2 regions of the Micromonospora sp. CPCC 205539 genome follow, and region 2 is predicted to be linked to the other one. Evidence: riboswitches for the same ligand, from Rfam matches in the RefSeq annotation. Region 2 holds a riboswitch; the other holds the start of a gene.
The links. A riboswitch is a leader RNA that binds a small molecule or an ion and turns the genes downstream of it on or off. The one in region 2 is predicted to bind cyclic di-AMP.

Region 1 (3,908 bases), on a different contig from region 2:
GCCGCCATCGACCGGTACGCCCGGGCCGGCGTGCGGATCCCGGCGGAGAAGTTCGTCGTGGTGGGCCGCCCGCAGGTCGAGTCGATCGAGGTGCGCTCGGAGCCGACGCGGGGGCTGGCGCACCCGACCGTGCTCTACACGCCGACCTGGACCGGGCACCACGCCGACGCCGACTACTGCTCGCTGCCGGTGGCCGAGCGGCTGCTGCGGCGACTGCTGGAGCGCGGGGCCACGGTGACCCTGCGCGCCCACCCGTACACCACGCAGAATCCGGCCTCGGCCCGGCAGCTGGGCCGGTTGACCGAGCTGCTGGTCGCCGACCGGGCCCGCACCGGGCGACAGCACGTGGTGGGCGCGGCGGCCCGGGAGCTGACCCTGACCGAGTGCGTCAACCGCTCGGACGCGCTGGTCTCCGACGTGTCCGGCGTCATCTCGGACTACCTCTACTCGGGCAAGCCGTACGCGGTCACCGACATGGGCGACGAGGGTGACCGGTTCGTGGAACGCTTCCCGCTGGCCGGGTCGGGCTACGTGCTGCGCCGGGACATGTCCAACGTGGACGAGGTGCTGACCGCGCTGCTGGACACCGATCCGGTGGCCGAGGCGCGTTGGGCCACCCGCCGCCGCTACCTCGGTGACTTCCCGGCCGAGTCGTACGCCGAAGCGTTCCTGGACGCCGCCCGTCGGGAGCTGGAGCCGACCAGGACCCTGGCCACCTCCGCACCGGTGTAGCGCTCAGCGGTACGGGTCGAGCAGCGCGAGCACGGCCGCCGGGTCCTCCACGTGCGCGTTGTGGCCGAGCCCGGGCAGCGTGGCGACCGGTACGCCGAACTCCTTGAGCTGCGCGTCGGTGACCATCGGATCGAGTTCGCCCCGCGCCAGCACGACGGGCACGTCGGTCGCCGCCAGCAGCGCGGCGAGGTCGGGCTCGCCCACGGCGAACGCGGCCGGGTCCATCGCCAGCCGCCACCGGCCGTCGACCTGACGCAGGCCGGCGTCCACCATCGGGTCGTCCGGCGAGACCAGGCCGGCGAGCCCGGCGACCCGCAGGTAGCGACGAGCCGCCTCGGTGCGGTTGGCGAACCAGCTCACCGGGCGGGCGGCGAGCTCGGCGGCGTGGGTCAGCTCGGCGGGTGACCAGACCGCCTTGATGCCGAGCCCGACCACCGCGTCCACCGGCGTCCCCGCGGCGCGGGCGGCCAGGGCAAGAGCGACCACCCCGCCCAGCGAGTGGCCGAGGACGACGATCCGGTCGTCGGCGGCGAGGCCGTTGGCGACCCGCTGAGCGAACCCGTCGAAGGAGTACGACGACAGCGGGGCCGACCAGCCGTGCCCCGCGAGGTCCGGAACGAGCCACCGCCCGGGCCAGTGCTGCTCGAGCAGCGACGCCCAGGGCAGCCAGACATCCCCGGTCGTCCCCATTCCGTGCAGCAGCAGCAGGACCGGCCGACGGCCAGGGCGGTCACCCGATTCATCTACCACGGCCGCAGTCTCCCACGGTTTCCGCCCCTGGTACGAGAGTCGCCGCCGCCGATGCCGCAGAAAGATCCACCATTGTGGAGTCCAGACGCCGCGGGCGCCGTCCCCTCGTGGGGGACGGCGCCCGCAGCCGTTACGCGCCCAGGTCAGGCGGAGTAACCCCGGCTGGTGATCCAGTTGGCCAGGTCGATGGTGCTGATCCAGTACGCCGGGTCAGCCGCGTTCGCCGAGTCGGCGATCCGCACGGTCCGGCCGCTGTCCTTGTAGCCGACCACGGCGATGTAGTGGCCGCCGCCGTAGGAGTGCCAGTTGCCGTCGGTGTCGGTGGCGTCGCCGACGATGTTGGCCACCACGCCACGGTGGTCGGTGATCGCCGCGACCACGTCGGCCTGGAGGCGGTCGATCTGCGTCCGGCTCGGCGCGGTCGGGAACATCCGGGTCTTGTACGGGGAGCCCTTCACCTCGGCGTTGAGCACCCGGGTGGTGTCCTCGGCCGAGTTGGTGCCCATCTCGGTGGTGCCCAGCTCGGCGCCCAGCTCGTCCTGCGTACGGTCGATGCCGGTGGCGCTGAGCGCGTTACGGGTGGCCGCCGGGCCGCAGTTGTAGTACGTGATCTGCGCCTGGTAGTCGTAGTCGAGCACCTTGGTCGCGGGCGGCTTCGGCGGCTGCGGCTTACGGGTCAGGTCCGGGTTGCTCTTGGCCTTGGCCTTGGCGGCCGGCGACGCGGCGCTGGTGGTCGGGGCCGCAGCGGTCGGCGACGTGCTGGCCGAAGGGGGAATGACGAGCGCGTCGCTGCCGGAGGTGACCGTGCCGCTGCGCATCTCGGCGACCGTGGTCGCGGTGTGCTTGCCGGCGGCGGGCGCGTCGTCGGTGCCGGCGAGCAGGGCGCCGGTCGTGGTCGCGAGCGCGAGGGCCGCGGCAGAGGCGGCGACGATCTGGTACGGACGCTCAGTGGTGAGGCGGCGGAGCTGACGCTTCAGGGTGTGCTTCACGGGATCCTCCACGGTTCAGGGGGAGAGCGGCACACCGGGGCCGAGCCGGTATCCGGGCAGGCGCCAGCGCGCGGACCGTGGTCCGCGGATGGTGAACCGCTCAGGGGTACGCCCGGCGCGGCCGGGCGGGAAGGGTGGTGACCCGGGGGTCAGCTCACCGTCACCGGACGAATGAGCGGGGGTACCACGACGCCGTGGAGGCGGGGGAACAACCGAGGGGTGGTGAGGTGCTGCACGGAAATGGAACTCCTTCCGACACCGCCTACCGGGTTAGCTGACGGATTCGGGCGGGAAGATCGCCCTACCGCGGGCCGTGGCTCGCGGATTCACCCCGGACTTACTGGTGGGTCCCCGGTTCGTAGATCACGATTGAGCGGGTCGGCGCGGCGTCGCCTCTTGCGATCGGTTACCGCACCGGACGAGCCGACACTACTGGCCACTTCACGCCCTGCCAAGCGCGGTTCACCTGCGTAAACCTCAAGGGGCGCGACAATTTCTGCGCGTATTACCACTGACGCGACTCGATGGGACAAGCGGTTACGGCGGCACCTGCGGGCGACAACCGGACAGGTTGTCAACAATGCCGACGAATTCACGGGCACAATCCGGCCGATCGTGCCGCACGCCCGATTCCTGGCCAGTGTGACGGGGCTCACCCACCAAACGGCGAAATCAGCCCACGCGGGCCGGACGCCAGCGCGTCACGACTGCCGGCCGGAACGCCGCGGACACCGTGCGACGGGCCGGAACCGGGTCGGGCCGCAGCCGGGTTGCCGCCGCGTACGCCTCCTCCGCGAGGGCGCGGGCGGCCTCGGCGGCCAGCTCCGCGTCCCGCCAGGCTGTCCGTTCCCGCCCGGCGGCGGCCTGGTAGTCGGCCCGCCGACCGTCCCGGATCGCCCGGTGCAGCTGCACCTCCTGCTCGACCGGGTGCCGACGGGGGTCCCAGCCGTGCCGCTGCCCGAACACGTCGCCGAGCTGGCCCATGGACAGCTCACCGCGCCAGTGCGCCGTCACCGCCGCGTGGTGCAGAAAGCGCTCCCGGGCGGCGTACTCGAAGGGGGTGCGCGGGGTACGTGGGGTGGGTAGCGCGCCAGCACCGGCGACCCGGCGCGCGGCGGTGTCCGCCTCGTCGTACCCGGCCCACGCCGCCTCCACCGCCTCCTGCGCGGCCAGCCAGTCGGCCCGCCGTCGGCGAGCGGTCTGCGCGGCGCCGGCCGCGGCGACGGCCACCTCCTCGGCGTACCTGCTCAGATCGACAGCCTCGGCGGCAGCCAACTCCCGAGCGGTCGGCGCCGGCGGGGGCGGATCGGCCGCCGGCTGGTCCTGATCGTTGCGGGCGACCAGCACGACGAGGACGGTCATCGCCAGCAGGAAAAGGGCCGACCAGATGACGGCGGCCTGCGGCACCTCGATCAGGAACTGGTAGAAGACGGCGGT
Region 2 (3,908 bases):
CCTCCGAGATGATGGCGGCCGTCGGCCGGCTGATGAAGCGCGGCTGACAGCACGACACTCCGCCACGACCTGCGTCCCCGGGTCGGGCTGGTTAGCATTTCCCACGATGGCCCCCAAATCCACCTGCCCGGTCGGGCGGCGACGACCAGGCCGGGCACTCACCGTCCGTCAGCGGCAGGTCGCCGACCAGCGATCTGCCGCAACCTTCGCCGCATTCCCGCGACGGCGGTGAACCGACCGGCCTGCCGGCACGTACCCCGCACTGGATCGTTGGGAGTCACGCATTGGGTTCCGACCATGGCCGTACCGCTCCGCCCGCCCCACCCGGGGTCCGGCGGATCCTCGTCGCAACGGTGGTGCCCCTCTTCATCGCCACCGTGCTCGCCGCCGTGGTGCTCTGGCCACGAGGTGGCGCGGCACCGAGCGACGGCGGCGCCGACGTGCCGCGCCACCACGGCACGGCCGTCCGGGTGGTCACCGTGCCCTGCCCACCGACACCACCGGGCACCGAGGGCACCCCGGGCGCCGGAGCCGGGCCGTGCGGCACGATCACCGTCCGGGTGGACGACGGGCCGGCGGCCGGCCAGCAGGTCGACACGCCGGTGCCGGACGGCCCCGGCGCCCCGCGAATCGAAGCCGGCGACGACGTCATCCTGGTCGAGCTGACCGATCCGACCGATCCCACCGCCAGCACCTGGCACATCGCCGAGCATCAGCGCGGTACGCCGCTGGTGTGGCTGGCGGTGGTCTTCGCGGCCGCGATCGTCGCGTTCGGCCGCTGGCGGGGCCTGGCCGCGCTGGGCGGTCTGGCCGCCAGCTTCGCCATCCTGCTCACCTTCGTGCTGCCGGGTATCGCCGCCGGTCGGTCGCCCCTGCTGGTGGCGGTGGTCGGGGCCGCCCTGATCATGTTCGTGGTGCTGTACCTGACGCACGGCGTCACCGCGCAGACCTCGGTCGCGGTGCTCGGCACCCTGGGCAGCCTCGTGCTGACGGGCGTCCTCGGCACCGTCGCCACCGCGGCCACCCACCTCACCGGCTTCGGCAGCGAGGACGCCACCACGCTGTCGATGTTCCAGGCCAACGTCGACCTGCACGGCCTACTTCTCGCCGGGATCATCATCGGCTCGCTCGGTGTGCTCGACGACGTGACAGTCACCCAGGCGGCCACCGTCACCGAGCTGGCGAACGCCAACCCCGGGCTGACCCGGCTCCAGCTCTACCGGGCAGCCACCCGGGTCGGCCGGGCGCACATCGCCTCCACGGTCAACACCATCGTGCTGGCGTACGCCGGCGCCTCGCTGCCGCTACTGCTCCTGCTCACCGCCGATTCGCGGCCGGTCGCGCAGATCCTGACCAGCGAGTTCCTCGCGCAGGAGATCGTCCGCAGCATCGTGGCCACGCTCGGCCTGATCGCTGCCGTCCCGCTGACCACCGGGCTGGCCGCGGTGGTGGCCGCTGCCGGCCGGCCCGGCGACACGCCGACGGTCGAGGCCCCCGCCGGGCCGTCCCGGGCGGAGGCACTGGCCGCACTGAGTTCACCGCGCGCGGGTCGGTCCGACCCGGCCCGGTCCACACCCCCCGCCACCGCCATCGACGCGTGGCCAGACCCGGACAGGAGCACGGAGACGGCATGGTGACACTCCTCAGTGTGACGAGGTGGGGCATTCGCCCTGAGAACCGCGTCACTGGTCACGCAGCGCCATGGCGAAATGACGCTTTTAGTCGGCATCTGGACGTAGCTCAGGCGAAGGACTCTCGGGTAACCTCACTGCCGGTCACCGCCGAAGGCGCGAAGCGGCGCCTGCGGTGCCACCGCCCAATCGCCGCACGGCGAGCCGGGGACCCAGGCACGTGGGGTGAATCCGCGTCAGCGGTAGGGGCCACTTCCGCCCCGAACCCGTCAGCTAACCCGGTCGGCGGTCGACGGAAGGGAACACTGTGACGGCACCCCTACGCCGCTGGTCGACACCCGTGGTGGCCGTGATCGCCGCATTGACCGTGCTCGTCGGCCCCCTCCCGGCGCACGCCGCCCCGGCGACTCCGACGCCGTCCGGGCACGAGGAGGACGGCGAGCCCCAACTGCTCACCGACGTCATCGAGAAGACCAACCGCGAATACTCGGCGGCCAAGTCCAAGCTCGACAAGTCCAAGCGCAGGCAGGTGGAGCTGGGCCAGGAGGTGGCGCGCGCCAACGCCGACCTGGCCGCGTTGGCCCCACAGGTCGGGCAGATCGCCGCCCAGTCGTACCGGACGGGCCGGATCGGCGCCCTCGCGATGCTGCTGGAGAGCGACGCCCCTGACTCGTTCGTCCAGCGCGCCGCGGTGCTCGACGAGATGAACATGGTCAACGAGAAGAAGCTCTCCGAGGTCAACACCGTCAAGCAGCGCGCCGAGCAGGCCAAGCTGGCCCTCGACACGGAGGTCCGCGAGCAGCAGAAGCAGGCCGCCGTGATGGCCAAGCAGAAGTACGAAGCGGACAAGGCGCTCTCGCTGGTCGGCGGCAAGGGCTTCACCGGCGGTCTGGTGTCGGCCACCTCGCCGGTCGCCAAGATCGGCCCGGGCCGCACCGCCGACGGGGACTGGAAGTCCGAGTCGTGCAGCGAGAAGGACCCGACCACCTCCGGCTGCGTCACTCCCCGCACGCTGCACGCGTACAAGGAGGTCAAACGGGCCGGCTTCAACCGGTTCGTCGGCTGCTACCGCTCCGGCGGGCCGTGGGAGCACCCGAAGGGCCGCGCCTGCGACTGGTCGCTGCAGAAGAGCGGCTTCGCCCCGTGGCACAACGACGACACCCGGATGTACGGCAACAACGTCGCCGCGTTCCTCATCCGCAACGCCGATCGACTCGGCATCTACTACGTGATCTGGAACCGACAGATCTGGTTCCCGGCGACCGGCTGGAAGTCGTACAGCGGACCGTCGAACCACACCGACCACGTACACATGTCGCTGCTCTGACCCGCACGCTCCGTCGAGGGCCGTCCCGCTTCGCGCGGGGCGGCCCTCGCCGCGTCAGGCGGCGGCGTGCGCGGCCGGGTCGGTGGAACCGGTCAGTACGTCGAGCGGAGCGGCACCGGCCGGTACGGCGGTCACCGGGCGCACCACGCCAGCGGCGAGCCGGTACGACACCCCCACCACGGCACAGCGCCCCTGCGCCACCTCGGCGGCCAGCACGGGCGACTGACCGAGCAGCGTCTCGACGGTCTGCGCGATGTGGACGTCGACGATGCCGTCGATGTCGTCCACCCCCTCGGCGGCGGCCCGCCGCAGGCTGGGCAGTACGGCGTCGACCACCGCACGGAGATGCCCGGGGGGCATGGTGCCGGTGGCGTCGGACTCCCGGGCAGCCTGCACGGCGCCGCACGAATCGTGGCCGAGCACCACCACCAGCGGGGTGCCGAGCACGGTCACCGCGTACTCGACGCTGCCCAGCACCTCGGGGCCGGCGGTGTGCCCGGCCGTGCGGACCACGAACAGGTCACCCAGACCGCGGTCGAAGATGATCTCGGCAGCCAGTCGGGAGTCGGAGCAGCCGACGATCACCGCGAACGGGTGCTGTCCGTCGGCCACCGCTGCCCGGTGCCCGGCGTCCTGGTTGGGGTGGTGCGGGGCGCCGCTGACGAAGCGCTGGTTGCCGGCGGCCAGCTCGGCGTACGCGCGGGCCGGATTGGCCGGCACCGACACGGAGTCGGTGGTGCGCTGCGGACCTGGCTGACCGTCGGGCGTACCGGGAAGACTCATCCCGCACCTCGTCTCGTTACGTTTGGCCTGCTCAGCCGCATGGTCAACTGGGTCGGCGGCGGGCGCTGACCCGGCTCCACGGTCACACGCACCGCAAGATGCGTCAAGATATGCGTGATTTAGATTTCATACGTTGGCCCCGCCGGTCCGCCGGCAGCGCCCGACAG

Region 1: another riboswitch for cyclic di-AMP. It lies ahead of V6V47_RS12705 (C39 family peptidase); the one in region 2 lies ahead of V6V47_RS13175 (coiled-coil domain-containing protein).

What each region holds. Positions count from the first base shown of each region.
Region 1 covers NZ_JBAKHW010000011.1:187,895-191,802, forward strand. The annotation lists gene V6V47_RS12695 (CDP-glycerol glycerophosphotransferase family protein) at 1-732, shown strand, start outside; gene V6V47_RS12700 (alpha/beta fold hydrolase) at 736-1,482, opposite strand; gene V6V47_RS12705 (C39 family peptidase) at 1,626-2,483, opposite strand; cyclic di-AMP (ydaO/yuaA leader) riboswitch at 2,716-2,857, opposite strand; gene V6V47_RS12710 (hypothetical protein) at 3,144-3,908, opposite strand, start outside.
Region 2 covers NZ_JBAKHW010000012.1:108,602-112,509, forward strand. The annotation lists gene V6V47_RS13165 (metal-sensitive transcriptional regulator) at 1-47, shown strand, start outside; gene V6V47_RS13170 (YibE/F family protein) at 285-1,637, shown strand; cyclic di-AMP (ydaO/yuaA leader) riboswitch at 1,804-1,934, shown strand; gene V6V47_RS13175 (coiled-coil domain-containing protein) at 1,939-2,958, shown strand; gene V6V47_RS13180 (carbonic anhydrase) at 3,013-3,741, opposite strand.